One region of the Fructilactobacillus cliffordii genome, then DNA from elsewhere that is predicted to be linked to it. Evidence: predicted binding sites of a transcription regulator. Region 1 holds the regulator's gene; the other holds the start of a gene.
The links. The regulator NrdR, encoded in region 1, represses ribonucleotide reductase genes. The targets are predictions, from matches to a motif close to ACACNATATATNGTGT.
Positions count from the first base shown of each region.

Region 2: nrdH (glutaredoxin-like protein NrdH) is a predicted target of NrdR. The motif match lies at 2,978-2,993, and genes of this name have one in related genera.

Region 1 covers NZ_CP097117.1:252,134-268,223, forward strand. The annotation lists gene M3M38_RS01265 (nucleotidyltransferase) at 1-888, opposite strand, end outside; gene M3M38_RS01270 (class I SAM-dependent DNA methyltransferase) at 885-1,619, opposite strand; gene rsfS (ribosome silencing factor) at 1,623-1,982, opposite strand; gene yqeK (bis(5'-nucleosyl)-tetraphosphatase (symmetrical) YqeK) at 1,991-2,593, opposite strand; gene M3M38_RS01285 (nicotinate-nucleotide adenylyltransferase) at 2,580-3,158, opposite strand; gene yhbY (ribosome assembly RNA-binding protein YhbY) at 3,168-3,479, opposite strand; gene yqeH (ribosome biogenesis GTPase YqeH) at 3,493-4,626, opposite strand; gene M3M38_RS01300 (YqeG family HAD IIIA-type phosphatase) at 4,626-5,150, opposite strand; gene rplT (50S ribosomal protein L20) at 5,273-5,626, opposite strand; gene rpmI (50S ribosomal protein L35) at 5,661-5,855, opposite strand; gene infC (translation initiation factor IF-3) at 5,890-6,396, opposite strand; ribosomal protein L20 leader region at 6,440-6,570, opposite strand; gene thrS (threonine--tRNA ligase) at 6,594-8,570, opposite strand; gene dnaI (primosomal protein DnaI) at 8,828-9,751, opposite strand; gene M3M38_RS01330 (replication initiation and membrane attachment family protein) at 9,754-11,085, opposite strand; gene nrdR (transcriptional regulator NrdR) at 11,072-11,569, opposite strand; gene coaE (dephospho-CoA kinase) at 11,574-12,146, opposite strand; gene mutM (DNA-formamidopyrimidine glycosylase) at 12,139-12,981, opposite strand; gene polA (DNA polymerase I) at 13,001-15,688, opposite strand; gene murC (UDP-N-acetylmuramate--L-alanine ligase) at 15,771-16,090, opposite strand, start outside.
Region 2 covers NZ_CP097117.1:519,097-535,186, reverse strand. The annotation lists gene nrdF (class 1b ribonucleoside-diphosphate reductase subunit beta) at 1-408, opposite strand, end outside; gene nrdE (class 1b ribonucleoside-diphosphate reductase subunit alpha) at 423-2,591, opposite strand; gene nrdH (glutaredoxin-like protein NrdH) at 2,631-2,876, opposite strand; gene M3M38_RS02710 (class I SAM-dependent methyltransferase) at 3,043-3,651, shown strand; gene tadA (tRNA adenosine(34) deaminase TadA) at 3,651-4,136, shown strand; RNA gene ffs (signal recognition particle sRNA small type) at 4,165-4,263, shown strand; gene dnaX (DNA polymerase III subunit gamma/tau) at 4,410-6,134, shown strand; gene M3M38_RS02690 (YbaB/EbfC family nucleoid-associated protein) at 6,160-6,480, shown strand; gene recR (recombination mediator RecR) at 6,500-7,099, shown strand; gene M3M38_RS02680 (YaaL family protein) at 7,107-7,352, shown strand; gene M3M38_RS02675 (ABC transporter ATP-binding protein/permease) at 7,484-9,424, shown strand; gene tmk (dTMP kinase) at 9,546-10,175, shown strand; gene M3M38_RS02665 (cyclic-di-AMP receptor) at 10,197-10,523, shown strand; gene holB (DNA polymerase III subunit delta') at 10,527-11,555, shown strand; gene M3M38_RS02655 (DNA replication initiation control protein YabA) at 11,570-11,896, shown strand; gene rsmI (16S rRNA (cytidine(1402)-2'-O)-methyltransferase) at 11,899-12,795, shown strand; gene M3M38_RS02645 (acyl-[acyl-carrier-protein] thioesterase) at 12,795-13,565, shown strand; gene tsaB (tRNA (adenosine(37)-N6)-threonylcarbamoyltransferase complex dimerization subunit type 1 TsaB) at 13,562-14,287, shown strand; gene M3M38_RS02635 (GNAT family N-acetyltransferase) at 14,271-14,870, shown strand; gene tsaD (tRNA (adenosine(37)-N6)-threonylcarbamoyltransferase complex transferase subunit TsaD) at 14,894-15,928, shown strand; gene M3M38_RS02625 (3-hydroxyacyl-CoA dehydrogenase) at 15,993-16,090, opposite strand, start outside.

The DNA of each region.
Region 1 (16,090 bases):
GATATACGTACACAAGCGTTGCAACCGCGGATAAGTGTATCGTTTGGTTTTAATTAACTCCAGAAATTCGGTAAAGGAATGAGCGGCCACGGCAGCTCGTTTGATTCGATGCTCGAGACCCTCTGTCATTTGATAAGCATTCCGTAATTCTGCTAACGAGTGGGAGCTGATGGCGTACTTCAAGTATGGCCAATACTGTTCCCACGTAACGGGTTGAGCCGTGGCCATTAACTGAGCCGTGGCCGCTGGTACACTGGTTAAATAGTTCCGATTCTGTGCCAACAAGGCTTTTCGAATCGCCGTTCCACTAGAAATCGTGGCATGTAGATCCTGTTCCTGATGCCCGCTCACCCGTCGTTTGATGGGAACTAATTGCAACGAAGCATTGTGTGCCGCCACCGCCTGCGCATACCAAAACCCAAGGGTGTCGTTGGGTTCCGTCAGTTCAATTTCCAGTTCGCGTTGCAGAGCTTGTTGAAAAGCTTCAGGAAAGGAACGGTGATGATCTGCAAATTCCGTTCCACTAGGTTGCACTTGCTGCTGCGTAAATTGATTAAAATCCCACTCAGCATGTTCACAGCCAAAGGCCAAATAGTCACAATCCAGCGCTTGGACCAGTTCGATTGCATTCTGAGCAAACAAGTGGGCCGGTTGAACGGCAGCCACGGCTGGCAATTCCACCACTAAATCAATGCCACTGGCCAACGCCATTTTCGTCCGCGTCCACTTATCAAAAATGGCTGGCTCCCCTCGTTGGGTCCAATTACCACTCATAATCGCTACGGTAACATCCGCCTGGGTTCGTTGCTGGGCTTGCTGCAACTGAAACACATGACCATTATGAAAGGGTACGTATTCAGCAATGATTGCTACGGCCGTTGGTTTCATGCCTTAACTCCGTGGAAAAACCACCGGGTGGTTTGCTCCGTAACCGGTTGTTCCCCGAAGTCGGCCCGAACCGTAACGTTGGTAAACCCGGCCGCTTGCAAGGCTTGTTGATATGCTTCTAGTTCATAGGTCCGTTCGTAATGGGTTTCAGAATAAGACTGGTAAGCATCTAAATCTGCTTGATACAGGAAAAAGGTTAAATCATGTTCCACCGAATGCGGCCATTCCCCGGCGTAAGTGGTCCACATAAAGGCCTGCTCCTCGTCTTGATAGTTATACATATATCCTGGGTACTTAACGTCGGTTTGATAAGGGGTAATCACATCAAAACAAAATTGACCACCGGTAACCAGATGCTGGGCAACTTGCTGGAAAGACTGGGTAACTTCATCTAAATCAGATAGGTAACACAGAGAATCATCAAAACAGGTCACCGCATCAAATTCACCCAAGCCATCCAAAGCTAACATATTGAGTTGAAACAACGGAATTTCTAAATCAGCTGCCTCAGCATGTTGATTAGCCAAAGCGAGCATCTCACTCGACAAATCGACCCCCGTTACCGTATAACCAGCTTGGCCTAACAACACCAGTAAGCGACCTGTACCACAAGCAAGGTCCAAAACGTTCGCACCAGGTTGCACGTATTTTTGCAGATAATTCACCCACCGCGGATACAGGTCGTTGTCAAACAACTGATCATAAAAAGTAGCAAACTGACTGTAAATCATTGCTTAATCCTCGGTGATCCAGGCAGAAACATCTTCCACCTGTGCATCCGCCCACAATTTTTCTAGGTTGTAAAATTCACGGGTTTCTTTTTTAAACACATGAACAATGACTTCCCCAGATTCGATTAAAATCCAGTTCGCCTGATCTTTTCCTTCGACGTGACTAATGGAAATTTGTTGTTCTTCTAACTTATCAATAATGTTATTGGCAATTGCTTTGACCTGCCGATCAGAATCAGCATCCATAATGACAAAGTAGCGGCCCATTACACTTAATTTTTCAATGTTTAAAACGACAATGTCGTGTGCCCGCCGCTCATCGGCAGCCTTCACAACTGTTTCTAAAATGGCTTGATTATTCATTAATCCTCCTATTTTTGACCAGCCGCAATTACGTTGTAAGCAACGATTGCAGCTGGATAAATGGCTTGTTGGTTATTCACTAATCGTTTCATCGTTTGGGCGTTTTGGTAAACGACCCCGTCCCACAGGTTATGATGGGTAATTGCGCGAGCTTCATCAACCCCGGAAAAATCACGTTCCGGTTCAATGTAGTCTGCCATATAGACAATTTGCGCGTACACGTCCATCACGGGAGCCCCAATGGTGTGGTATTTGACGGCCCGGAGAATCCGGTTATCATTAATGCCAAGTTCCCGTTGGATCATTAAGTAACCCACGTACCCGTGCCAGATCGCTCGACCATACTTTAAGAGTTCTGGATCAAGGTGGTCCTGCTTAATTAAGGCCGTAAACTCATCTACATCACGCTGCTTGGCATAATCATGCACCAAACCAGCTAATCCGGCCACGGTCACATCCGCGTCATTTTCCTGGGCCAGCTCAAGGGCGGTCTGTTCAACGCGCAAACAATGGTCGAGTCGAGATTGCTTGAGATGCTTGCTCATCTTAGCAATGATTTCATCCCGATTAAAAGCTGCATAGGCTTGATAATTTAAATTAACGTGTGCCATAAAGTTGATGCTCCTTAATGTAATCTAAAACTAAATCTGGTAATAAGTAACGAACGGCTCTTCCTTGACTGAGATTGGTACGAATCAATGACGAAGACACCGCAAAAGCCGGCACTTTAATCCATTGGACTGGGTAGGGAGAATCTGCCGTTGTTTCCGGTCGGTTCACCCCCACAAAGGTGACCAGCTGGATTAAATCAGCAATCCGATACCATTTATCAAGGTAGGCAACCATATCGCCGCCAATGATGAAATAGTATTCCACGTTAGGATGCTGGGATTGCAGCTCTTTCATCGTATCATAACTATAACTTTTTCCTTGGCGTGCAATTTCTGCTAGTTCTAGACCAAAGTGTTCGTTCTTTTGGATTGCCAATTGCAACATGGCCACCCGATGATGAGCCGCAATGGCTTCTTTATGATCCACATGGGGTGGCAAAAAGTCCGGAAGAAAGTCCACTCGATCTAACTGCAGTTGAGCTAAAGCCTGCTCTGCAATGATTAAATGTCCCTGGTGGACCGGATTAAAGGTCCCCCCGAGTAATCCTACTTTTAATTTTCGCATCACACAGTCCTATAGTTGGTAAACTCCGTGAGAGATGTCCCGGTGGTTCGGCTGACTAGATTCATGAAAAAGTAAGACCGTTTTCCCAATCGTTTGAACCACCTGGATGTCACTGTTAGCCTCAATAAAGGCTTTCACATCTGCCGGAGCAACGTCCGCACTTTGTTGGATGCTGACCTTCACCAATTCTCGCTTATCAACTGCCTGAGCGACTTCTTTCAACCAGACGTCATTGAGCCCGTTTTTCCCCACCGAAAAAATCGGCCGGAGTTGGTTTGCATTGGACCGTAAAAATCGCTTTTGTTTCCCTGTTAGTTGCATAGTTTCCCCTTTGTTAAAACATTGATTTTCTAATTAAAACGGCCACACCCTTCGGCGCCCACCCGGCTACGACACTGCCCTTGGGCACAGTAATCCAACCTAATCCTTCAATCACTAAATCAGAAGTATCGGTCACCTTAAACTCATGGCGTTGCAGTGGAATGACATTTTCTGCTCCTTCTGGTGGAGTTAGTAATTCTCCCGCGTGCTTTTCAAAAAACGCATCAGCATTCTCCAATTTGGTCCGGTGAATCATGAGGTTATTATCAACGTAGACCGTGAACCCTGCTTTGGTTCCGCTCACGTAATCAAACCGACCTAACGCCCCTAAAAAAAGAGTTTGCTCCGCATTTAACTGGTAAGAACGGGGTTTAATCCGTTTTTGGGGTGAAACGTATTTTAAGTCATGACTATTTAAGTAATGCGCCATTTGACTAGCGTGAATAATTCCTGGCGTATCAACTAAATCATGCCCGTTATCCAATGGAATCTTGATCAAATCAAGCGTAGTGCCCGGGAACTTGGACGTGGTGATAACCTGTTCCTCGCCCGAACTTTGATGAATGATTTGGTTAATTAACGTCGATTTACCCACGTTAGTGACTCCAACGACGTAAACATCTCGATTACGGGCATTTTGATTAATGACTTTTAATAAATCATCGACCGACTGATTGGTCCTGGCTGAAACCAGTTCCACGCCCACCGGACGAATTCCGGCCCGATTGACCATTTGCCGTAGCCAATCTTTGACCTTCTTGGGTTTAAATGATGCCGGGAGTAAGTCGACCTTATTGCCCACTACAAGCACCGGATTATCACCGACAAAGCGTTGCAAACCGGGAATCAAACTCCCGTTGACGTCAAAAATATCAACCACATAGACTACCAGTGAGTTGGTTGTCCCAATTTGACTCAGTAAATTTAAAAATTCATCATCAGAAACGCTCACTGGTTGGATTTCATTGTAATGACGCAACCGAAAACAGCGTTGGCAATACAATTCTCCGGTTTCCAGTCCTTTCGCTAAGGCTCCTTTCGGAGTATATCCCGGTGCTTCTGGAGCCGTGGTTTGAATCTGAGCCCCACAACCGATGCAAAGCAATGGTTCTGTTTCAGTTGGCTCTTTTCCTTGGTTTTGATTCATTAATCAATATCTTCCTTCCACTGTAAGTGATATTTCTTGCGAATTAAACGGTAGACCAGTTTTTCTAACTGACGGTTAATCTTGGTGGGTAATAAATCAGTTTTCACGAGGGGTTTAACCCAAATACTCTTAATCTTACAGTTATTGGCCGCTAATACGTCGGTTAATAGTTGGTCACCCACCATCACCACTTCACCTCGATTGAGATGATCCCGTTTCAGCACCCGTTTAATCCCGACCGGTAGTGGTTTTAGAGCATGGGCCACGAACGGCAACTGCAGATCAGCCACTGCGTGTTTGACGCGACGCGGATTATTGTTGGAGACCACCACTAACTTGATTCCGGCGGCATGTAAGGATTCCATCCAGTGCCGTAATCTTTGCGTACTGGTTTTATTGTTCCAAGGAATGAGGGTATTATCTAAATCAGCCAAAACAGTCGTAATCCCGTGCCGCTTTAGTTTTTGGGGGGAAATATGAAAAACACTTTCCACCATCCAGGTTGGTTTAAAAACTCTTAACATAAAAACCCTCTCTTCTTTGTCATTTATCCTTTATTTTAAAGCATCTGCTGGAGAAATAGTAGCCCCGTGAAAGCAAAAAAACTTCCACCAGTCATCACTAGCAGAAGTCTTTTACGCTTATTTTATAAAGCTTTTTTTGCTTCGGCAACTAAGGCTGCAAAAGCATCAGCATCATTCACAGCTAAGTCAGCCAACATTTTCCGGTTTACGTCAATGTTAGCGGCCTTTAAACCGTGCATTAATTTGCTGTAGCTAATGTCGTTCATCCGAGCTGCTGCGTTGATCCGAGTAATCCAAAGTTTCCGGAAGTTACCCTTGTTGTTACGACGATCACGGAAAGCATATTCCCGTGATTTCATTACTTGATCTTTAGCAGTTTTAAAGAGCCGGTGTTTTCCACCGCGGTATCCTTTAGCTAATTTAAGGACGCGTTTGCGCCGGTTCCGTGTAGTAGTTCCGCCTTTTACTCGTGGCATATTAAAATCCCCCTAGATTAAAATTTAACTTAGTTTATTTCTTTAATAATTCAGTGTAGGTCTTAACCCAAATGTTGTTTAACATGTGAGTCCCACGTAAGTGACGACGTTGTTTCTTCGTCTTTCCGTGGAAACGGTGACTAGTAAAGGCGTGGGCACTCTTTAAACCACCCTTGGAAGTTTTCTTGAACCGCTTAGCAACTGCACGGTTTGATTTCATTTTTGGCATAACAATTTCCTCCTCTTTGGTTTACAAACGTAAACTAATTTTTAATTTTATTACTTGGTGCAAGCATCAAGAACATACTCCGGCCATCCATTTTAGCTCGTTGCGTAACGGTCGCAATGTCAGACAGCGCATCAGCCATCCGATTCAAGACGTTTCGACCAATTTCTTTATGCGTGATAGCCCGACCTTTAAATCGAATTGAAACCCGGACCTTTTCGCCCTTCGTTAAGAACTTTTGCGCATTCTTCAACTTCGTGTTGAAGTCATTGGTATCAATCGTTGGACTCAACCGAATTTCCTTCACACTCACCGTTTTTTGCTTCTTACGGGCTTCTCGTTCTTTCTTTTGCCGATTGAATCGGTACTTCCCGTAATCAAGAATTTTAGCAACCGCTGGCTTAGCGTTTGGTGCGACTAAGACTAAGTCCAAGTTGGCATCCTCAGCAATTTGCATTGCTTCCGCCTTTGATTTCAAACCAAGCTTGTTTCCTTGATCATCAATAACCATCATTTCACGAGCTTTAATTCCATCGTTGACCATTTGATCTCTTTTTGCTATGGTGATTCACCTCCAAGTAAATTTCAAAGCAGAAAAAAAGCGGAAACTCAACCGAGCTCCCGCCTTTTTCTATGGGATTACCCATAGAATTGCATCCGATTAGCCCAGCAACCATTTGTCACTAAGGCGAGAAGCGGGAAGCCTCTGCTTTTAACCATTTAATCATATCAAGGCTACAATTACTTGTCAACCTTTTCTTTTGTTTTATCATCTTTAGTCTCATCGCGTGAGTAACTAGCGATGTCTTTCATGATTTCAACCGTGAAGTCATCCATTGATAACTCCCGACTGTCGTCTTCTCCGTACTTACGAACCGAAATCGTGTCGTTGTTAACTTCATCGTCACCAACCACAATTGTGTATGGAATTTTGTGCGTCTGCGCATCCCGAATTAAGTAACCCATCTTTTCGGAACGTTCGTCAACTGCCGACCGGATGTGCATGGCTTGCAGTTTTTCATTGATTTGGCGCGCGTATTGACCGTGTTTTTCATCACTAACTGGAATGATTTGCACTTGTTTTGGTGCTAACCAAGTTGGGAAAGCTCCCTTGTACATTTCAATTAGGTAAGCCGTGAACCGTTCCATCGTTGAAACTAAACCACGGTGAATCATAACGGGACGGTGTTCTTGACCGTCTTCCCCCACGTAGTGTAAATCAAACCGTTCAGGTAGCATGAAGTCCAGTTGAATCGTTGACAACGTTTCTTCGTTGCCAAGGGCCGTCTTCGTTTGTACGTCTAGTTTAGGACCGTAAAAGGCTGCTTCCCCTTCGGCTTCGACGTAGTCTAACCCTAATTCATCCATGGCACCCTTCAACATCGTTTGCGCTTTGTTCCACATTTCGTCATCATCAAAGTATTTTTCCGTGTTTTCTGGATCACGGTAACTAAGCCGGAACGTGTAGTTGTCAATGTCAAAGTCATGGTAAACTTCCATCATCAAGTTCAGGATCTTCTTAAATTCATCCTGGATTTGATCCGGAGCCACAAACGTGTGACCATCGTTAAGCGTCATTTCCCGAACCCGTTGCAATCCACTGAGGGCTCCCGATTTTTCGTAACGGTGCATCATTCCTAGTTCTGCAATCCGGAGTGGTAATTCCCGGTAAGAACGGATGTGGTGGTTGTAAATTTGAATGTGGGAAGGACAGTTCATCGGCCGTAATTCCAACATTTCATCGTCGTCCATTTTCATTGGTGGAAACATGTCATCACGGTAGTGTTCCCAGTGACCAGACTGTTTGTACAGATCCAAGTTAGCAAGGACTGGAGTATAAACGTGTTGGTAACCGTTAGCAACTTCCTTGTCAACAATGTAACGTTCAATCGTCCGCCGAATCGTAGCCCCGTTTGGCATCCAGTATGGTAATCCAGCTCCGACCTTTGGATCAACGAAGAACAGGTCTAAGTTATTTCCAATCACCCGGTGATCACGTTCGCGGGCTTCTTGCCGTTTCTTTAAGTCTGCTTCTAAGTCAGCAGCTTTGAAAAAGGCCGTTCCGTATAACCGTTGTAACATGGGGTTAGACGACTTGCCTTCCCAGTATGCTCCGGCTACAGATAACAGTTTAAAGTGCTTTAAATCCTTAAGACTAGGAGCAGCAACAACTTGAGCGTAGACTAATTGACCACCAATTTCGTAGAAAGGAATTTCATCACTATCAAGTGTCTTGATTAATTCCGTCTGGTATCGATCACCACTAACTTCATTTAAAGCATCATCTTTGCTTAAAGTTACTCGTTTAACGGATGCGTTATCCTTGATGACCCGCTGCATCTTGTCAGCTAGGCCATTTAATTCATCGGCACTAATTTGCCGTTCATCTTTTTCCGTATCAACGTAAAATCCGTCTTCATCAGCAGCTAAGCGACCAAGTCGAACTCCGGGAAATTCTCGTTTTACTACCGCTGCCAGTAGTTCAGCTGCACTTTGGCGTAACACAGTTAAACCATCTTCTGAATCAGCCGTAATAATTTCTAACTTACCACCAGCCGTTAACGGAGCTTGGACGTCCACTAACTGACCATCAACTTTTCCGGCAATGGCTTTTTTAGCTAAGCTAACTGAGATTGATTTAGCAATTTCAGCAATCGTAATTCCATTCTCAAACGCTTGGTTGCGTCCGTCTGGAAATTCAAACGTAATTTGTGCCATTTTCATTCCTCCTAAATAAAAAGCCCCCTGGTAAAAATACCAAGGGACGTCGTTTTGACGCGGTTCCACCCAAATTATCCGAAAATCGGATATCTCTGTTAACCACATTTATTCACGTTATTTTAAGTAAGGCGGTAAGTTAAATCCGCCGACAAGTAGCTTCCAGAATTAAACTACTCTCTCTGTGAATTTAGATTTAACTCATATCCTTATTTAGTAGTCTAATCACCCGACGAAAAAGTGTCAAGCGTCAGGACTTAATTCCTTAAATTATTGCCATTCAAATAAACGGGACGAGCTAAGAATTTAATTCGTTCCATTAGTCGTTGGGCTTTGAGTGGTTCCGCTTCGTTACGGGCGGTAACTGCTAAATGTTCTTTGGCTAATTCATCCATGGAGAAGTTAGAAGTGAAAAACGTGGATAGCTGATTCTGCATTCGATATTCCAAAATAACGCCTAGCACGTCATCCCGAATCCAAGCAGACATCGAATCTGCACCGATATCGTCAATAATCAAAACCGGCATCTTTTTCACCTGATCAACCTTGGACTTAAACGTATTGTCGCCAATCGCGTTTTTTAGTTCTACTGCAAACGACGGGAAGTGAACTAACATGGTTTTTACCCCATGATCAGAGAGACGGTGGGCCATGGCGGCCATCACAAATGTTTTACCGACCCCAAATGGCCCGTATAAATACACTGATTTTTGGTGTTCCTGGGGATCATTCTCGTAATTTTCAATGAAGTTAATTAAATCAATAATCACCTCTTCTTGATCAGGAGTCGGATCATAATCTTCAAAGTTAACCCGTTTGATTTCGGGTGTCATTCCCACGGTCACAAAGTTATTCTTCATGCGTTGATCACGTTGCCGCCGTAAAAAGTCTTTAGTTGGTTGGTAGGCAACCTCAATTAAATGGTCGTTTACCACTAGTTGCGGTGCATATCCGGGGGCAAAAGTAGTCTGTCCCGCTGCCATTTTCTTTTTCTCATTCACAAATTCATAGAGCTTCGATGCTGATTTTTGCACCGCTTGGGGAGCTAAATCCTCCTGATGCTCTTGAACAAATTCCTGCACGTCCGGATCAGCATAAACGGATTGCAACAGTTTTTGGTACTGTTCGGTCAAATGATGGTTTTGCATGGAAGTCTTCAACCCCTTCCCCACGTTTCTCATTTCTATTCACTCCCCTCTGATTGATTATTCCGTAACTTTGCTAGTTTTTCTTTAATTAATTTCCGATTAGCAGCCGAGGCCTGCTTCGTAGACCGTTGATGATCAGCTTTATAAGCCCATTCTGGCAAGGTTTCTTTTACTGTTTGTTGTTTTTGCTTCGTTCGCTTGGTGCGCTGCTTCGTTATCCGTCGCTCACGTTGCTTAATTTCTGTCAGCGCCTGATCTGCCGTTTGAATGTGGCGCTGGGCCCAGTCATTGGCAATCGTATCTAACAGATTTTTATTCAGCGTGGGATTTTCCCGATCAACCAGCAATAAGTAGATGAGCATGTTAACTACCGCACTGGGTAAAACGTTTTGTTCCAACAATTGGCGTAACGAACGTTCTTCGGCAGCCGTTGCATACCCACCTTTTTCTTGTTTGATGGCCCCTAAAAAAGGAACAGGAGCGGTGGTTTCAGCCACTTGTAGCAACTCGCGTTCTTGAACAGTAAAACTAGTATGTTTGTCACTAGCAGGTGTAGTTGTTATTTGCGGTTCAGACGGAGTGGCTGGCGTAGACTGATATTTTCTCGCAATTAATAACTGAAACTTTTGCTTATCAAAGTGATTGGTCGTGAGATTGGTCGCCTGCTCTACTACCCGGGCCATTTCCGCTTCCTCAACTCCATAAAGTTGTTTAGTTACTGCAAACAAAGGTTGATTCTTCTTTACATCCGCTAAATTAACAAACGAACTCTGTAAGATACTAAGCATTAACTGAAGATCAATGGTGGGTAAATCTGACTTAGGTCCCGTTGATTGAGTGGCTTGAGCTCGCTTTTGCGTTGTTTGGACTAAAGCGGAATCAGCGGTCGGTTGTGCTGCAAAAACCTGCCAAAAGCTGTGGGTCTGATCATCAAAATTGCTTATATCAACCGGAGTCGGCAACAATTGCTGCGTTAGTTCTACAAACTGATTCTCGCCCACCATTTCCAGCAAGAATTGACTTAACGTGTCATTTTGGAAAAAGGTAACTGGCGTCAGTGGATCCACCAGCCGGTAATGAAACTGGGTTTGCTCCGTATACACCTGCAATAACCCGGCTCCTTCTAACTTTAATCGAGCTTGATACAAGGCTTCTGCATCAATTTGTAACGTACTCATCAAGGCAAAATGACCTTGAAATTGTTGCGATTGGTGCCACAGTAAATTAATCAACGCGTACGCATCATTGCCAATCATTGGTAAATACAAACGATCCAGGCTCATTCGCTGTTCTGTGGTCAAATCGTGCGCTCGTAATACTTGAAACTTACTTTGCGGATCAATTGAATGCTGATTATTTGTCATCATGATCACTTTCTGGTGATGAAGTTGTTTCATTTCCCATTAATTCTTGCATTTTGGCATAAAACTCGTTCATGTCTTTAAACTGCCGGTACACACTCGCAAATCGGATGTATGCAATTTCATCCACGTCCTTGAGACCGTTCATGACGGACTCGCCAATTACCTTACTAGAAACCTCATGACCACCGTTATCCTGATTCTCAATGTTTTGTTTGGTCTGATTAACAATCTCGTTCATCTGCGCCATTGACACCGGCCGTTTTTCACACGAACGAATAATGCCCCGCAGCAGTTTATCAGTACTAAATTCTTCCCGATCGCCGTTTTTCTTAACGACCAATAACGGGGTGGCTTCAATTGTTTCAAACGTGGTAAATCGATAACCACAGTGCTCACATTCTCTTCGTCGTCTAATTTCTGTTCCGCCAACTAGAGGACGGCTATCAATCACTTTAGAAGAAGCCTGGTGACACCTTGGACACTTCATTATCTCACCTCAGATTTTCAATAAAACGCTGGAGTTCCCGGTAAAGTTTTTGTTTACCTTGGGTACTATCAACGACTTGATCGGCTAAAGCGGCCTTAGTTCGTTGGGGCCACTGAGCCCCGATTAATCGACTGGCCCAACTGATCGAAACCTGATCCCTAGTAATCAACCGCTGCATCTGGATCATAGGTTCACAGGTCACCATTAAAATTAAATCTACATAACTGGTAAACCCGTTTTCAAACAAGGTCGGAGCATCCAGAATCAACCAGTCAGGAGCAGTCTTTTCCGCGATAACTTTTAATAAGGCCGGATTGATAATCCGAACTAGTTGTTTTAGCAGATGCGGGTCAGCAAAAACAATGCGACCCAATTTTTTACGATCAATCTGTCCATCCGTTTGCACCGCTGGACCAAAAACGGCCGTAATCTGTTGAATCACGTCTTGATCGTGGGCTTCTAACTCATGCGTCAGCTGATCTAAATCCAGAACCGGAAATCCTTGTTCCCGCAAATAAGCAGCCGCCGTTGATTTACCGGTGGCAATGCCGCCCGTTAACCCAATTATTCTAGTCACTTAAATCACCGTGAACCACTTGGCATTTCGGACAGAAGGTCGTTCCCCGTTGAGCCACTTTAATTTTTTCCATGGGTGTTCCACACCGACGGCACGGTTCACCTTTTCGACCGTAAGCTTGCAGTTGATTTTGAAATTCGCCAGCTTCCCCAAAGGCATTGGAATACGAGTGCACCGTGGTTCCATGTCCCTGAATGGCAGCGGCAATTTCTTTAATAATGTTTTGCCGGAGCGTTTCAATCTCCGCATCACTAACGTAGTTGGTCATCTGTTCGGGATGAATTTTAGACATCCATAGTACCTCGTCACAGTAAATGTTTCCAAGACCCGCTACTTGAGATTGATCTAATAAAAACGCCTTGATTTTACGATGTGATTTATGCAGTCGTTCTTTAAGATACGTAAAACTTAAGTCCGCATCGGTCGGTTCCGGCCCAATTTTATTTAATCCTGATAAATTCATGACCTCGTCATCCTTTACGAGCGCCATTTTGCCAAACATCCGGGTATCCTTGTACCACAACTCGCGACCATCGTTGAGATGGAAAACGATATTGGTATGTTTAGGTCGTGGTGACCCTTCTGGTTCAACTTCGTACTTTCCTTCCATCCGCAAATGCGAAACTAGGGTTAAATCATCGCTAAGTCGAAATAATAAATACTTTCCCCGGCGATCAATCCGAATAATTTGTTTGCCTGCAAGATCCTTTTCAAAGTCAGCAGCAGGGAGGTTAATCATTTTTGGGTACAATACTTCAACGGATTCAATTGTTGCACCTTGCACTAATTTAGTTAGTCCGGAACGGACGGTTTCTACTTCTGGTAATTCAGGCATTTTTCCACCTACATTCGTTTTATTTTTTTATATTATACCAATTGTCACCGGAATGACTCTCAACTTTTAACGGAACGTCGAAATTAACGGCCGCTTTTTGGAGTAACGGATCCGTTTGCATAATCGAATCCATGACCTCCGGCACAATTTTAGTTAACGTTGCCACTTCTGTTTGGGGCGCTTCCAAAATTAGCTCATCATGAATTTGCAACAACATCCGCGCCTGTAATCCTTCCGTTGCCAACACGTGATTCATGCGAATCATGGCAGCTTTAATGATATCAGCCGCACTCCCCTGAATCGGGGAATTCATGGCGATTCGTTCCGCAAACTGACGTTGGTGAAAACTTCGGGATTTAATTTCCGGGATGTAACGCCGGCGTTTCGAAATCGTTTCAACATATCCATGTTGTTTAGCAAATGCCACGCTCCCATCCATGTATTCCTTTACTCCCGGATATTCATGAAAGTACTTATCGATAAAGCGTTTGGCATCTGGATTAGAAATTCCGGTGTTGTGCGCCAATCCGTACGAACTAATTCCATACACAATCCCAAAGTTAACCGCTTTGGCCTGCCGTCTTAGGTTTGCATCTACGGTCGCCGTTTCTCCTAGTTCAAAAATGCGGCGGGCAGTGACCGCATGGATATCTTCATCACTAGCAAAGGCTGCTTTCATGTTCTGGTCGCCGGAAATGGCAGCCAACACCCGCAATTCGATTTGGGAGTAATCTGAAGAGAATAGAACCCAGTCTGGATGGGATGGAACAAAGGCTTCGCGAATTTTACGTCCTTCTTCCGTCCGTACCGGAATGTTTTGTAAGTTCGGATCAACGGAAGACAACCGTCCCGTCTGGGTTAATGTTTGCAGGTAACGAGTGTGCACCTTTTGATCACTAAGGATATCGCTCTTAATCCCATCAATATAGGTTGAAATTAACTTGGTTAACTGTCGGTAGGCTAAAATCTTTTCGATGATGGGATGTTCAGGAGCTAATTTTTCTAACACGTCGACCGAGGTTGAATAACCGGTCTTGGTCTTTTTAATTACCGGGAGCTTGAGTTTTTCAAAGAGAATTTCTCCCAGTTGTTTCGGAGATCCAATGTTAAATTCCTGACCGGCGTCCTGGTAAATGCCCTGCTGTAACTCAGAAACTCGTTCTTGAAACTTACTCTTTAACTCATCTAGACGTTCTGGATCAACCTTAATTCCGGTAATTTCCATCTGCGCTAGTACTTCCGATAACGGTAGCTCCATTTCTCGGTATAAATTGGACTGTTGGTGTTCCGTTAGCCCCGTTAACATTTGGTCCTTTAACGAACTAATCGCTAACGCTTTGCGCACCAAATGGACATAAAATGCGGGTAATTCCGGTAACTTGAGACTTTTCCCTTTCCCATAGACATCTTGATCTGGCAAAACTCCATGATAATCGTGTTGCCGGGCCACCTCGCCCACATCATCAGCGTTATTCAAGGTATTTAACAGATACGAGACCAGCAACATATCAAAACCAACGTTTTGTAACCGAACTCCATCCCGCTGCAAAGCGACACGTTGCGCTTTATTATCAAAAACGTTCTTTTTGACAGTGGTACTCTCTAACAATCGTTTAACGTGCTCATTTTCCACTAAGTCAATGTCATTTGTTACGTACCAGTGATCTGGAGTCCCTAGTACCAAGCCGACTTGATCCGCCACGTGATAATTAGCCGTCAACATTTCCACGTTAATTGTAATTTCGGTAGTAAACTGATCTAATTCCACTGCATTTTCAGCAGTCAAAATCGTGTATTCTACCTCCGGCAGTTCTGTAGTTAATGTTTTTTCTGTTCCAGCTTCCGTTAAGAAACTGCGAAAGTTCATTTTTTGGTAAAAATCTTGCAATGCTGGTTCTTGATCACCCAAATATTTCATGTCGGCTAATTCCACCGTGAGAGGCGCATCACGCTTGATGGTTGCCAATTCTTTGGATAAAAAGGCCTGTTTTTGATCTTGCACCAGATGTTCCTTCAACTTTTTCCCGGAAACTTCATCCAGATGCTGATACAGATTATCAATCGTCCCAAACTGCTTAACTAATTTGAGCGCGGTTTTGGGACCGACCTTTTCTACCCCCGGATAATTATCTGAGGTATCGCCTTGTAAACCCTTCACATCCACGATTTGAGCGGGCTTAATTCCCATCGTTGCTTCCACGTATTCAGGGGTGTAAGCTTCAATATCACTAACCCCCTTTTTCGAAACTTTCACTGTGGTTTGTTCCGAACAAAGTTGGGTTAAATCCCGATCACCCGTCACGACCGTCACTTCATATCCGACTGCTTCGGCCTGCTTGGCGGTCGTTCCAATGATATCATCAGCTTCAAAGTTATCGAGTTCGTAGGTCTTAATCCCCCGATCCTTCAGTAGATCCATCACATACGGAAATTGTTCCCGTAGTTCTTCCGGCATTTTATCACGGCCACCCTTGTACTCGTCATACATTTTTGTCCGAAAGGTAGTTTGACCGGCATCAAACGCCGCTAAGACTGCATCAGGTTGCACCCGAGCTAACATATCATTTAACATCCGGTTAAACCCATACAAGGCATTGGTATGCAACCCTTCTTGATTAGTAAACCGGTCTAACGATTGATAGAGAGCAAAAAATGCCTTATAAAATAAGGAATTGCCATCAATCAATAGTATCTTTTTGGCACCCATCTAAACTTCCTCCGTTATTTTAACTTCATTTTACCTGATTAATTATGCGAAAAAAAGCATGACTCCCCGCCATGCTTTTCTGCTAATTAACTTTTTTACTCAAATGACTCAGTAAATCTTCATAAGTACGTTCGTACTTTTGGATGTCACCGGCACCCATGAAGATAACAACGTCGTCATGGAAATCTAAAAGCGGTGACATATTATCTTCAGTAATCAGCGCACTACCCGGAATCTTATCAACTAAATCTTGGCTAGAGACATCACCCGATTTTTCTCGCGGAGAACCGTAGATTTTTGTGACATAAACCTGATCCGCCTTCCCAAGCGTTTCAGCAAAATCATCTAAGTATGCAATGGTCCGACTGAAGGTATGCGGTTGGAAAACTACCACAATTTTCT
Region 2 (16,090 bases), 270 kb from region 1:
TGAGTCACTCCACGCAAAAATCTCGGTAATTTCCTTCGGGGTGTTCAGGGTTGAGAAAATGGTGGAGTAACTCTTGGCGTGGACTGATTCCATGAACTGGATGTTATTTAACACCGCAATTTCATGTTGGGTCTTGGCGTTAAGCCGCAGAGCGGCCATTCCGTCTTGGGATTGAAGTGTATCTAAGAGGGTTAACCCCCCAAAGACGTGACCGACCAACCATTTGTGATCATCATCTAGTTCGCGCCAATCCTTTAAGTCGTTGGATACCGGCACCCGGGTATCGAGCCAGAACTGTTCCGTTAGTTTGTGCCAGGTCGCCTTATCAATCTCGTCGGAAACTTCGTTCCAGTTGATGGCGTCGTAATTACCTTCCCATTTTCCGGTTAATACTTTGTTTAAATCCATGAACTTTTCCCCTCCTAAATTACACAACTTTCACACTCATTGGCCCCGATGGTATCGTTGTTATCGGTAAACGTCCGGACGTAGTAAATCGACTTAATTCCCTTGTGATGAGCGTAGTTCCGCAGAATCGTGAGGTCCCGGGTCGACATTTTTTCGTCCCGTCCGTTTTTCCACTCATACATGCCTTCTGGAATCGTGGACCGCATGAACATGGTCATACTAAGACTTTGGTCAACGTGTTGTTGAGCTGCTGCGTAAATGTCGATTTCCTTGCGCATGTCAACATCATAAGCCGACTCGTAGTACTTGATAGTGTCGTTAGACAGGTAGGGAGCGGGGTAGAAGATGGTTCCAATCTTGGCCTCTTGTCGTTCTTCAATTCGGCTAACGATGGGCGCCAAACTTGCCGTGGCATCACCGATGTAAGATGTCGATCCGTTGGGTGCAACGGCTAACCGGTTTTGGTGGTACAAGCCATCCCGCATTACGGCCAATTTTAGTTCTTCCCAGTCTGCTGGGCTTGGAATAAAGGTATCCTTAAATAGTTCCTTAACCCGGTCAGAAGTGGGTCCCCAATCTTGTTGGGTGTACTTATCAAAGTAACTGCCGTCGGCATACTTACTCTTGTCAAAATTGTGGAAAGTTTTCCCCCGTTCGCGGGCTAACTGATTAGAAGCAACTAAACTCCAGTAGTTTAAGAGCATGAAGTAGATGCTGGTAAATTCGATTGATTCGGGTGAACCGTAGTACATGTGATGTAGGGCAAAGTAAGAATGTAATCCCATTGCTCCTAGGCCAATCGAATGACTAAGTTCATTACCGTGGCGAATCGAAGGTACGGTGTTGATATTGCTGATGTCCGTCACAAAGGTGAGAGCGCGGACCATGGCTTCAATTGATTTACCAAAGTCGGGGGACTGCATCAGGTTCACAACGTTTGTGGAACCCAAGTTACAGGAAACATCGGTTCCGAGCTTTTCGTATTGTTGCTCGTCGTTAATGATGGATGGAGTTTGGACCTGCATAATTTCAGAACACAGGTTACTCATGATAATCTTGCCATCAATGGGATTCTCGCGGTTTGCCGTGTCGATGTTGATGATGTAGGGGTAACCGGATTCTTGTTGTAACTTACCGATCTCAGTTTCTAAGTCCCGCGCCTTGATGTACTTCTTTTTAATGTTGTCGTTGTTGACCAGGTTGTCGTATTCCTGAGTGATGTCCACGTAGGAGAACGGGACGCCGTATTCTTGTTCAACGTCGTAGGGACTAAACAGGGCCATGTCCTTGTTTTCAGCAGCCAGTTCGTAGAATTTATCAGGAACGGTTACTCCTAAGGACAGCGTGTTGACCCGGATTTTTTCGTCTGCGTTTTCCTTTTTAACGGCGAGAAAGTCGATAATATCTGGGTGGAAGACACTTAGGTACACAACGCCGGCTCCTTGTCTTTGACCCAGCTGGTTTGAATAACTAAAGCTATCTTCCAACAGCTTCATGACTGGCATGACCCCGCTAGCAGCTCCCTGAATGTGTTTGATGGGATCACCGGCTGCGCGCAAGTTGTTGAGATTAATCCCAACGCCACCCCCGATTTTAGAGAGTTGGAGGGCTGAGTTAATCGTCCGACCAATGCTGTTCATGTCATCGGTTGATTGGATTAAGAAACAGGAGACGAATTCTCCCCGGCGCTTTTTCCCGGCGTTTAAGAAAGTCGGCGTTGCTGGTTGGAAGCGTTGGTGAATTAATTCGTCGGCTAAGGCGAGAGCCAATTCCTGATCTCCGTTGGCCAGGTAGAGGGCATTCATTGCCGTCCGATCAATGTAACGTTCGAGGTATTGATTGCCGTCATCCGTCTTTAAAGCGTACTGGGCGTAGAACTTGTAAGCGGCCATAAAGGAATGAAAGTGGAAGTCCTGACTGTTTAAGTAGTCGTATAGTTTTTCAATGAACGTCACAGGATATTTTTTTAAAAATGCTTCTTCTACGTAGTCATTGTCGATTAGGTAGTCAAGGCGTTCTTGGAGCGAGTTAAAATGCATCAGGTTGGGGTTTACGTTTTCATTTATAAACGCTTTGAGAGCTTCCTGATCTTTATCTAGCCGAATTCTTCCGTCTTTACTTGGAATGTTAATTTCGTTGTTGAGGCGAAAGTAACTAGCATCTGTGTGATCTTTGAGCGACATATACTGATTCCCCTTAATGTGTATAATGAAAGTAGTGATTTATGCAGTGGCTAATTGTTCAACTAAGCGTTTCAGTTGGTCGGGCCGAAAACCACCAAAGGTGTCTAATACTTTTGATTCCACAACTGGAACTGCTTGAAAACCTTGGTCCTTCAAGTAGGGGATTAGGTCGGGATTTTCACTGGTGTTCTTTTCAGTAAAATCCACGTTGTGTTCGGTTAAAAAACGTTTGGTCATTTTGCATTGGATGCAGTTGTTTTTAGTGTAAACGGTAATCTGTTTCATAATGGACTCCTTCTTTCGTTTGACTATATCCTGATTCTACTACTAAAATGGATTCTTTCAACCCAAAAAACACCACATGTTGTGTCACTCGATTGAGAAACACACTACATGTGGTGTGTGAAACAAAATTTTAGCATAATTAATTAAATTAAAGGATGTGATTTTTGTGAGCAATTTTTATTATACACCGAATCCGGATGTGATTCACGATGAAAAAGAATGGGATTTTACGATTAAAGGACAGGCACTCCACTTCATTTCAGATAACGGAGTGTTTTCTAAACGAACCGTGGACTACGGTTCTCGGGTCCTGATTGAGAACGTGGATCTCGCTGATTTACCGGACGGACCAATCTTAGACTTGGGCTGTGGTTACGGGCCAATCGGGTTGTTTTTAGCTAAAGAATATCCAGACCACCAGTTTGAGTTGGTGGACGTAAACCAACGGGCACTGGCGCTCGCAGAACGAAACGCCATGGTCAACGGGATTAGCAACGTTACCGTTGCGACGTCGGACGTGTATGCGGGGGTAAGCGAGCAGCAATTTGCTGCTGTGGTCACGAATCCGCCGGTTCGGGCTGGCAAAGACGTAGTAGATACCATGATTACGGGAGCTGCTGCCCATCTGGCACCCAACGGCCGGCTGTTTGTGGTATTACAAAAGAAGCAAGGGGCACCGTCGGCCAAACGGTTGATGCAGGCGACCTTTGGGAATGCGGAAGTCATCAAACGTGACAAGGGGTACTACGTCTTAGCGAGCGTGCAACAATCATGATGACTGAGGATGAACGCTACATGGGCCAGGCGCTGGTGGAAGCCCGCTTTGCGGCCCAAATCGGCGAAATTCCCATCGGAGCAGTGATTGTCAAGGACCACCAAATCATTGGAACCGGCTATAACCTGCGCGAACACACGCAGTTATCCACCCAGCATGCAGAACTGATTGCGATTGAAGAGGCTTGTCTGGCAGTGCAAAGTTGGCGGTTAACCGGGTGTACTCTGTACGTCACGATTGAACCCTGCCTGATGTGTGCCGGGGCGATTGTGAACGCTCGGATTGATCGGGTAGTTTACGGAGCGGCGAATCCGAAGGCTGGGGCGGGGGAAAGTTTGTACCAGGCCCTGACGGACGAACGCCAAAATCACCAGGTGGAACTCGAAACTGGTTGTCGGGCTACCGAAGCTGGAGCTGTGATGCGATCCTTCTTTCGCGATAAGCGCCAGCGCCGGAAAAAACGGAAGCAAGGACTGGACAAGTAGCCGTGGTTAAGTTATGATAGTAACTGCCGTAAGGCCTTGAAGCAAAGGCAGACTTACGAACCGTGTCAGGTCCGGAAGGAAGCAGCACTAAGTATTTTTTGCCTTGTGCTTCTTGTTGTTAGCAAATAAACTCCTAGTCAATTTGGCTAGGAGATTTTTTTTACAGTAATATGGTAAAAACGGATGCAGCTGCTTCAATTAGAATTATGGTAATTCAGCGGCATTCTCGCTATAATGTTAGCAGGTGGCGTTCCAGAAGAAAGGAAGGGTGACATGAGTTATCAAGCTTTATACCGGGTCTGGCGGCCCCAACGCTTTGATGAAATTGTGGGGCAACGGGTCATTACGAAGACGTTAAAAAACGCTTTGATAACCGATCAGATTAGTCACGCTTATCTGTTTAGTGGACCCCGTGGAACGGGGAAAACTTCAACTGCGAAGATTTTGGCTAAGGCGGTTAACTGTCAGCATTTAAAAGACGGCGAGCCATGTAACGAGTGTGAAACCTGCGTCGCCATTAACCAGGGTGCTTTAAACGATGTGATTGAAATTGACGCGGCCTCTAATAACGGGGTCGAAGAGATTCGTAACATTCGTGATAAGGCCAAGTATGCCCCCACGGAGGCAACGTACAAGGTTTACATCATCGATGAAGTCCACATGTTGTCAACCGGGGCGTTTAACGCGTTGTTAAAAACCTTGGAGGAACCACCGTCCCACGTGATCTTTATCCTGGCCACGACGGAACCTCATAAGATTCCGGCAACCATCCTGTCGCGATTGCAGCGCTTTGATTTCAAACGCATTAGCGCGACGGACATTGAGGAACAGCTCACAAAGATTTTAGAGAGTAAACAGGTTCAATTCGATGACCGCGCTGTGAAAATCATTGCTAAGAGCGCCGAAGGGGGGATGCGGGATGCCCTGAGTATTCTGGACCAAGCCCTTTCATATGATCCGGAGCAGTTGACCTATGACAGCGCTCTCCAAGTGACGGGGAGTGTTGCCCGCGATGAGCTGCAGCGGTACTTTGAAGCCGTATTAGCAGGTGACGTTAGCAGCGGGCTCCAGGTGGTGGAAGCCACCCTGGCGGATGGAAAAGACGCCAGTCAGTTTATTGAAGACTTGGTGGACTACTGTCAGAACTTGTTGCTTTACCAACAAAACGAAGCTCTGGTAACGGCTGACGAGTTAGGTCTGCTGGGCGATAACTTCCAAAAAATTGCTCAGGAAGTCGACCGGCGTAAGATTTACCAGTTCGTAGAGATCATGAACGAGGTCCAACAGCAGCTGCGATTTACTTATCACCCAGACCTCTATCTGGATATTTTGACCGTCCGCCTCGCGGATGCAGAAGTGCAACCACAACCGGCAGAATCGGTCCCGCCAGCTGGATACCAGCAGCTAGAAGAGCAGGTGGCACAGTTGCAACAACAATTGCAGTCGTTACAACAACGACCAGTAACTGCATCAGTAACACCGGCGGAGCAAACTACGCCCGCCAAGCGCGCAATTCCAAATAGTCCCAAAGCACCCCAACCAGATATGAACGGAATCTTTGGGATTTTGGATGCAGCAACTAAATCGGCCTTGGAACAATATCGTAGCAACTGGGGTGCGTTGTTACAGTTACTGAGCGTTACTCAGCGGGCCGTTTTACACGTAGCTCGACCGGTAGCTGCCAGTGATACTGGCGTCGTAATCGCCTTTGACTACGGTTTCTTATACCAAAAAGCTGGAAGCGATGAACAATTAATGACAGCGCTCGAACAGGGCTTGGAACAGTTGTTGGGTCAGGTTCCCAAAGTCTTCTTTGTTCCGAAAGAAGAGTGGCCCACGTTACGACAGGAATACCTGCAACAACATCCACGCGGAACGCAATCAGAAACAGCTGATCAACAATCAGAACAGTCTGAACCAACGGCGGAAGAACCGAAGAACGTCCGTCGAGCCAAAGAACTCTTTGGCGATGAATTAGTGAACGTGGAAGATGATTAATTTATAATTTAAAGGAGAAATTACAATGGCAATGAACGGAATGAACATGGGCAAGTTAATGAAGCAAGCACAAGACATGCAACGCAAGATGAGTGCCCAACAAGCAGAAATCGACCAACAAGAATTCACGGGCAAAGCTCCTGATGACCTCGTGGTCGCTACTTTTACCGGGGATCGGAAGATGAAGGATTTACAAATTAAAAAAGAAGCATTGGATCCCGATGATCCGGACATGATTTCTGATTTGACGATTGCAGCCGTGAACGATGCGTTGAAGCAAATTGACGAAACCACGAAAAATAAGATGGGACAATTCACCCAGGGAATGAACATCCCCGGACTTTAATAGTAAAGAGGGAATCAGCATGCAGTACCCAGAACCAGTAGCTAAGCTCATTGATGGTTTCATGCACCTACCTGGAATCGGGGAAAAAACTGCCACCCGGTTGGCATTCTATACGATTGATATGCCGAAGGATGAGGTGCAACAGTTTGCTCAGGCTTTAAATGACACGAAGGAAAAGCTAACCTTTTGTTCCGTGTGCGGGAACATAACAGAGACTGACCCGTGTGAAATTTGTAGTGATCCTATGCGCGATCAATCCCAAGTGTTGGTAGTAGAACAACCTAAAGACATTGCTACCATGGAAAAGATGAAAGATTACCACGGTTTGTACCACGTTTTACACGGAGTGCTGTCGCCGATGGAAGGCAAGGGGCCTGATGATATCAACATCAGCTCTTTAATCAAACGGTTGCAAAAAAATGAGACCATCAAAGAAGTGATTATTGCCACGAACGCTACCCCAGAAGGAGACGCTACGGCGATGTACTTAGCTCGCTTGTTAAAACCCGCTGGCTTAAAGGTGACACGTTTAGCCCGGGGACTGGCCGTGGGAAGTGACATTGAATACGCCGATGAAATGACTCTGTTTCGGGCGGTCGAAGGACGAACGGAAATGTGAGGTTAGGATGTTTAACTTTTTTAAACCCAAGGACTTCGAAAAGGAGTACGATGAAGAGTTACTCCAGTCGTTGAACCTGTTAAAGCAGGATTGGGACCAGGCTCAACAAACAGAAGCGGCTGTGGCGGATGTCGATCCGCAGGTGAAGGCACAGACTGAGTTGGCCAAGCAGAAATTTGAATTTATGTACCGTCAAGCCCGACTCCGGAAGATTAAAAACGATCACATTCAGTCAAGCGTGTACGATTCTTAAAAGAAGGGGAAACTACTTTAGGGTAGGGACCTCTTTTTTAATTAATGGATTAAAAAGGGCTTACAATGAATGCTATATGGTGTATACTATCAACTAAACTAATAATTATTATTAGACTAAAGGAGAACTAGATGGCCTATTTACAACTGCAGGATATCCACAAGTCTTATCAAGTGGATCATCAGGAATTTCACGTTTTAAACGGGATTAACCTAGACTTCGAACGGGGGGAATTCGTTTCCATCCTGGGCGAATCTGGGGGTGGAAAGACCACGTTAATGAACATCATTGCGGGATTAGACAGTCAGTATACCGGAGACGTGCTGCTGAACGGGAAATCGTTGAAACACGATACGCCGAAGGAACTGGACCAATATCGCCGGAGTACGATTGGGTTTGTGTTCCAAAGTTTTAACCTGATTAGCCACCTGACGATTCGTGCCAACGTCATGGTTTCGTTAGAGATGACGAACTTATCGCACCACGAACAAGTGAAACGCGCCGACGAACTGTTAGATCAGGTGGGACTGTCCGAACATAAGAACAAGTACCCGAACCAATTATCGGGTGGTCAAAAGCAACGGGTTTCGATTGCCCGGGCGTTGGCCTCTGACCCAGACATCATCATTGCCGATGAACCAACGGGGGCTTTGGATGCACAAAACACCGACGAAATTTTGCGGTTATTAAACCAAATTGCAGAAAATGGGAAACTGGTAATTGCCGTAACTCATTCTCAAGTGGTTGCTGATTACGGAACTCGGATTGTGCACCTTGCCAACGGGTTAATTGACGATGATCGGGTTCTAAAACCGGCTTATCCGGTTGACGAGCAACAAAAACCATTCCGGGATAAAGTAGCTAGCATGAAGTCGATGGCTGGAATGGCTTGGCAACACTTCCGCTATAACTTGAAGCGGAACCTGTTAATCATGTTTGGCGCCGCCATCGGAATCTTTAGTGTGATCCTGATGCTTGGTCTCGGAAACGGGACTAAGGGGTATATCAATCACGAAATCTATTCCCAAATTAATCCAAACACGATTCAAGTGGCTAAAAACGTGGAAAGTGATAATCCGACGCCTCAAGAAACCACACTTAAGCAAAGTGACATTAACCGTTTGAAAAAGATTTCTGGGGTAAAAAAGGTGTCACCTGGTTATTTTGCGGCTGGTAGCGCCCGGTTAAAGAGTGGCAATCAAACCGTACCATTGACAATGGTTCAGACCTTTGATAACACTCTGCGGAAATCCAACATTAAAACTGGTCGGGCTCCGCAGACCAATGAAATTTTGATTAGTAAAAAGGAAGCCAAACAAATTAACCATGATCACCCCAACCGGGTCTTGGGAACGAAAGCAACCTTTTATCTTAGTGCTTCTGATGATCAAACCCAGACACCGCAGGTTATGCAAAAGGAAGTGACCATCAGTGGGATTACTGATGGTAATAGCCTACCAGATGCCGTGACCTATGGAACGTTGAAGTCGATGTATCAGGATAACAACGTGGCGTTTGGCCCGAACTACCTTGCGGTTGACATCACCGGAGGCGTACAAAACGTACAACCAGTCCAAGATCGGATTAAGGCCGTTAAGAACGGAAGCAAGCCTGCCTTCCAGATTACGGGAGCCGGTTCGATTGTCTCCACGTTGAACACTTACGTAAACCTTGCGGTAGCCGTCTTGACTTCAATTGCAGCCATCTCACTCTTGGTATCTGCCATCATGATCATTGTGGTGCTTTACATCAGTGTGGCCGAACGGACTAAGGAAATCGGAATTTTGCGAGCCCTTGGCTTTTCGAAGGGGAACATCCGGAAACTGTTTATCTTCGAATCAGTGTTTCTGGGCTTCTTTTCAGCCGTCTTAGCTATCATTCTGGCTTACTTGGTGGAATGGGGGGCGAACTCCTTGTCGCAAAGTGGAATTCAATACAACATCATGCAAATCTCGGTGGGAAACGCCATCTTTGGACTCTTAGTTTCCGTCGTTATTTGTTTACTGGCCGCTCTCTTACCAGCTCGTAAAGCTGCTAAGGTTGATCCGGTAGTTAGTTTAAGTGCTGAATAATTAAACTGGGAAAAAGACCGCGTTGGCGGTCTTTTTTGCATTTTTGGACCGGGGCGGAAAATAGACAATTTGGTTAAATTACAGTACAATCGAAACATAAAATAAGGGGAATGATGACTGAATGAGTGGGCACTTTATCACGTTTGAAGGAAACGATGGCGCTGGAAAAACTACCGTCTTAAACCAGGTTGTAGACCGACTGCAACCCCAGTTATGGGACCAGTTGGTGGTTACTCGCGAACCTGGTGGCGATCCAATCGCGGAAAAAATCCGGAATTTAATTGTTGATGAACAAAACGAGGCCATGGATGCCCGCACGGAAGCGCTCCTCTTTGCGGCGGCACGGCGCCAGCACCTCGAACAAAAGGTGTTGCCTGCTTTAGCACAAGAACGAGTGGTACTCTGTGATCGCTACGTCGATAGCTCGGTGGCCTATCAAGGGGCCGGGCGGCAATTAGGCGAACAGAAAGTGTTGGAGTTAAATCAGTTTGCCACGAACGGCGTGCTCCCTGAGTTAACCATTTACTTTGCGGTTCCAGTTGCGGTGGGTTTGGAACGGATTGAACACCGCGATGAACATTCCACTAATCGGTTAGATCGCGAGCAGCGCGATTTTTACGTCCGAGTTCATGATGCTTACGAACGTCTGGCCCAAGCGCATCCCGAACGAATTGTGCGGGTGGATGCGACCCAATCAGTAACAACTGTAACTAACCAGGTACTCGCCATTATTATGCAGCACTTGAAGTAAGCCCAGAGGAGGTCACTACACATGAAATTAGTCCTAGCGATTATTCAAGAAAAAGATGCCGGTAAACTGCAGGCACAGTTAAACGAACACAAAATCATTGCCACACAATTACCCACAAAGGGTGGCTTTTTGCGGGCCAAAAACGTGACGTACATGGTAGGAATCGATGACGAACGGGTCCCAGAGTTACTCGATTTAATTAAGCACTCTTGTCAGGCTCGGGATCAGTACGTAACGCCACCCATTAACCTGGTGGGGAGCATTAACGATACGGCATACCCGGTCGAAGTTGAAGTTGGGGGCGCCACGGTCATGGTGCTGCCGATTGAAGACTTTTTCCGGTTCTAGCCGATGGAAACCTCAGCAGCACAGCACTTACTAGCAGACGTGAACGCCAAACAACCCGATTTGATTCAGCACTTTGTCCAAGTGGTGCAAGCGGGCGACCTGAGTCATGCGTATTTATTCTCAGGTAGTGCCGGTGATGGCAAATTAGCGGTTGCTAAAGTCACCACAATGGCCCTGTTTTGCTTACATCCTACTAAGGAAGGCTTCCCCTGTGGAGCATGCAATGAGTGCCTGCGGATTGCGAACGATGAACATCCAGATGTTTTAGTGATTGAGCCCGATGGCCAGTCGATTAAAATTGAGCAGGTGCGGGCACTCAAACGCGAGTTTTCCAAGAGTGCCGTCGAAGGCAATCAGAAGGTCTTTATCATTGATGCCGCCGACACGATGACGGTAGGAGCGGCGAATAGCTTGTTGAAGGTGATTGAAGAACCGCTAGCGACGGTAACAGCTTTTCTGCTAACTACCAATTACCACCATATTTTGCCCACAATTCGTTCGCGAACCCAGCTGGTAGAATTTCCACAGATTAAACAGGAAGCATTGCAACGTTACTTGGCGGAGCATAATTTAAGCAAGACTGAGATTAAGCTGGCTCTCCAAATCACGAAGTCAACCACCGAATTGGACCAGTTGATTGCTGATCAGTGGCTTAGTAAGATGAAGCAGCAAATCGAGGGCTGGTTTACTTGGATCAGCAAGGATGATGTCCGAGCTTTTCCGTTTGTTCAAACGAACCTGATGCCGTTAATCGGGGACCGCTTTAGTCAAAACGTGACAGTTACGATGATGTGTTTAATTTTTCAAGATGTATTTAACGTTAAATTTAGGGAGCGAACCCCAGAGCAACTGGCGTTTGGTGATATTTATGATTTGCTTAAATCAACGGCGAACCAATTGTCAGATTACCAAATTGTCAGTATGATTAATGGCATACTAGCAACGGCCCAGTTGCAACGAGTGAACGTGGGCTTTCAGGGAATTTTAGAAGTGCTGACGTTAAAATGTTTGCAGTCCATAACTAGCAAATGAGAGGGATGAAGGGATTGTCAACCAAAAATGTAGATGAGGGCATGGATGACCTTTCTACGCAGTTTGAGCAAATGCTCACCAAAATCACGACCTTACGGACCAAGGTAGCCGCGATTTTAGAAGAAAATTCGGAATTACGGATTGAAAATGAACACCTCCGCGAGCTCTTGGGAGCTGCAGAAAAAAAGCATCAGGGCGTGCGGGAGTTATCCCAATCCAAAAAGAACCTCGAAAAGCTCTACAACCAGGGTTATCACATTTGTAACCAGTATTATGGAAAACGCCGGGAAGAAAACGAAAGCTGCATCTTTTGTACTGACATTATTTACGGAGAACGGTAATTATGACGATTTATGCCCAAAGTAGCTTTGCGTCCCACCAGACGGGAACCTTATACTTGGTTCCAACCCCGATTGGAAATCTGGATGACATCACGTTGCGGGCATTAAAGGTGCTCAAGACCGCGGATGTAATTGCGGCCGAGGATACCCGGAATACGCAAAAATTACTGAATCACTTTGAAATTAAAACGAAACAAATTAGTTTTCACGAACACAACACGGCCAGTCGGATTCCAGAATTGGTGCGGATGCTTGAGGATGGGAACACGATTGCCCAAGTTAGCGATGCGGGGATGCCATCGATTAGTGATCCTGGTCACGAACTGGTGGTAGCCTGCATTCAGGCCCACGTTCCCGTGGTGAGCCTGCCCGGTTCGACCGCAGGGTTAACCAGTTTGATTGCCTCGGGTTTAGCGCCACAGCCGTTTTTGTTTTACGGTTTTTTGCAGCGAAAACCGAAGGAGCAACGGGCGGAACTAGCTGAGTTACAGAACGAAACCGCGACGTTGATTTTTTACGAGGCGCCCCATCGGTTGAAACAGACCCTGAAAAACATGGTGCAAGCCATGGGGGACCGTCCGGCTGCTTTAGGACGGGAACTAACCAAAAAGCACGAGGAATACGTGCGCGGAACGCTTCCCGAGTTACTGGACTGGGCAACGGACAATCAGATTCGCGGTGAATTTGTCATCTTAGTTGGTGGCAATCCGAATCCCCAGCCGCTAACCACCACAGCAACGGCTGATGCAACCGTTCCGATTGAAACCCAAGTCGAACAACTAATTCAAACCGGCTTAAAGCCCAACCAAGCCATTAAACAAGTGGCGAAGACCAATCATCTGGTTCGCCAGACCGTCTACAATCGTTTCCACCAGCTTGACCAAGAGGAGAAGAGTTAATGCCAGCTTCAATTTTTTCAGAAGGATATAAAATTGCCAACTTTCAAACCGAGATTCACGGGAAAATCACCCTTCAGTGTCTGATTGATAGCTTTATCCAGGTTTCAGAGGATGAATCGGTCGAACTTTCTGTGGGTGTGAGTGACGTGCAGGCCACTGGTGTGACTTGGATTGTAGTGCAGCAAGACTTGCACATCCACCGGTTACCCCGGGCCAACGAACGGGTGCGAATTGAAACCCAAGCAGCTTCTCATACCAACTACTTTGCCCGCCGATTGTACCGGGTGTATGACGAAGCGGATAATCTATTGGTCGATGTGGAAAGTCTGTGGGTCATGATGGATTTGCAGACGAGAAAAATGGTCAAAATTAATCCGGCATTAACCGAACCCTTTGGAAGCGAACACGTCAAACGCTTGCCACGCTTAACCAAGATTCCTAATTTGAGTGGGGAACCGGATCAAACAATGACTTATCCCGTGTTGTTTACGGATATTGACTTTAACGGTCACGTTAGCAACACTCACTACGTGGGCTGGATTACCAATACCTTGGACTTTGACTTCCTGCGGGATTACCTGCCGACGGATTTTAGCATTAAGTATGCTGATGAGGTGCGGTACGGGGATGAAGTGGTTAGTCAGGCCCAGTTCTTGGATCGAGATGAGGAACATCCCGTTACGGTCCACCAAATTATGGCGGCGGACCAGTTGCGGGCGACGGCCCGAATTAAGTGGGAAAAGATTAAACCAAAGAAGGCGGATGCATGAAAACGCTAGCAATTGATACGTCGAATCGACCGCTCTCGGTAGCCGTAGTCGACGGAGAGCAAGTTCTTGCAACGACTACAATCACGACCCAGCGCAAACACGCGGCGTACGCCATGGATGAAGTAGCGCGATTGGTCAAGTTGGCCAACTTGACACCGGCAGATTTAGAACGCGTGGTGATTGCCGTGGGACCGGGGTCTTATACTGGATTACGGGTGGCTGTGACGATTGGAAAGGTCTTAGCGACAACCCTGAACATTGATTTAGTGACTGTTTCGAGTTTGCAAACGTTGGCCCTAAACGTCACGACGGAGCATCAGCTGGTGGTACCGCTGTTTGATGCCCGAAACGACATCGTTTTCTCTGGTTGCTACCGGATTAGGAAGACCGGCCCCCGCTTGGTTTTGCCAGAACAACACATTGGGATTACTGATTGGCTGGATCAATTAGAGGCTCTGAACGAACCGATTACGTTTGTGGGGGAAGACGTTGACCACTTTTTACCGCAGTTACGAGCACGGTTAGGTCACCGGGTTCATACGGTGATGGGAATGGATAACTTGCCCCAGACTGGGCAATTGGGTCTGTATGGGGAACGCTTAACGCCCGTTATAAACATCGACCAAGTGGTGCCAAACTACTTGCGACTGACGCAGGCCGAGGCAGAATGGCAGGACAAACACCCAGGAAAAGGATCGACCAACTATGTTGAACAAGTTTAAGGAATGGTACCGCCAAAACATTAACGACCGCAAGGAGCAACGGATTAACGAAGCTTTAGAATTTAAAAACCGGATCGTGGAAATCAGTGGGATGAAGTATTTCCTCGGGAAGGGCTCTATGACTGATTTACCGGACATTGTGAAGGTGGATCAGGCTGCGTATGGAAGTAAGGTCAAGTGGGGACCCAAACGGTTTAAGTCCGGCTTGAAAAATCAGAATGATCGCTTTTACCTCATTTTGCGCCATGCCGACGAGTTAGTCGGATTCATTTGCATCATGATTTCCCGGAAAAAAAGTTGTTGTCACATTGAAAACTTGGCAATTATGCCCGGTTTTCAAAAACGAGGACTCGGTTATTTTCTGGTGACCACCATCATTGAACGGGCTCGGGAGATGGATTTGCGGCGGGTCGTGTTTACTTGTCGCAAGAGTAACGACCGTTCACAAAGTTTAGTGCGCGATTTAGGCTTTGTCCTAGTAGAAGAAGAGCCTAATTATTACGACGACGGGGAAGCGGCGGTTAACTACCAGTTGCACTTAGATCAACGAAACTATCTAGCGGCTAGCAACTTTGGCCGTTAGGCAACGAAAAAGTGGTGAAAAAAGTGGAAGAACAAACAAGTTTAATCCTGGCGTTTGAAACGAGTTGTGATGAAACCAGCGTGGCGGTCATTAAGAATGGCAATGAAATTTTGAGTAACGTGGTGGCCACTCAAATTAAAAGCCACCAGCGGTTTGGTGGGGTCGTACCCGAAGTGGCCAGTCGGCATCATATTGAGCAGATCACTATTTGTCTAAAAAAGGCGCTCCAAGTGGCTCAGGTTACCTATGCAGACCTGACGGGAGTCGCAATTACATATGGACCCGGCTTGGTGGGGTCCTTGCTGGTCGGCATTACAGCCGCTAAGGCAGTGGCTTGGGCACACAATTTGCCGTTAATTCCGGTTAACCATCTAGCTGGCCACATTTACGCTACGAATTTCGTGACCCCAATTCAATTTCCAGCGCTGGCGTTGGTGGTTTCCGGTGGGCACACTGAGTTAGTGTGGATGCCTAAAGAAGGCGAGTTTCGGATTATCGGTGAAACCCGGGATGACGCAGCGGGTGAAACCTACGATAAGATTGGTCGGGTCTTAGGGATTAACTATCCGGCTGGTCCAACGGTCGATCAATGGGCTCAGAGTGGTCAGAATACCTTTGACTTTCCGCGGGCAATGGTGAAGGAAGATAACTTTGACTTTAGCTTTAGCGGATTAAAGAGTGCCTTCATTAACACGGTACACCATGCGGAGCAAGTGGGTGAAACGTTAAACAAGCAAGATTTAGCTACTAGTTTTCAAGCAGCAGTCGTAGACGTGTTAGTGACTAAGTCGCTAGCAGCCTTACAACAATATCCGGCCAAGGAGTTTATCTTGGCAGGTGGGGTGGCTGCTAACCACGGTTTGCGAACTGCCTTGCAGACTGCTGTCGAAAAGCAAGGCGTGCCGTTTGTGATGGCGCCGTTGAAACTTTGTGGTGATAATGCCGCTATGATTGGCGCGGCCGGCGCTATGTTGCAACGTCATGGCGCTCGTGCTGATATGTTGTTAAACGCTAATCCCGGGTTGGAGTTTGACTGGGAAGCAAATGCAGCTCGTTAAATTGAAATAAAAAATGGTCGGCGGAAAAATTAATTTCCGCCGACCATTTTTTAGTTTGAGTTACTTAGTTGTATTTGTAGAAGCCTTCGCCAGATTCACGTCCAATCTTGCCGGCGTCAATCATGGTTTTGACCTTTTCAGCGGCTACTTGTAAATCAGGGT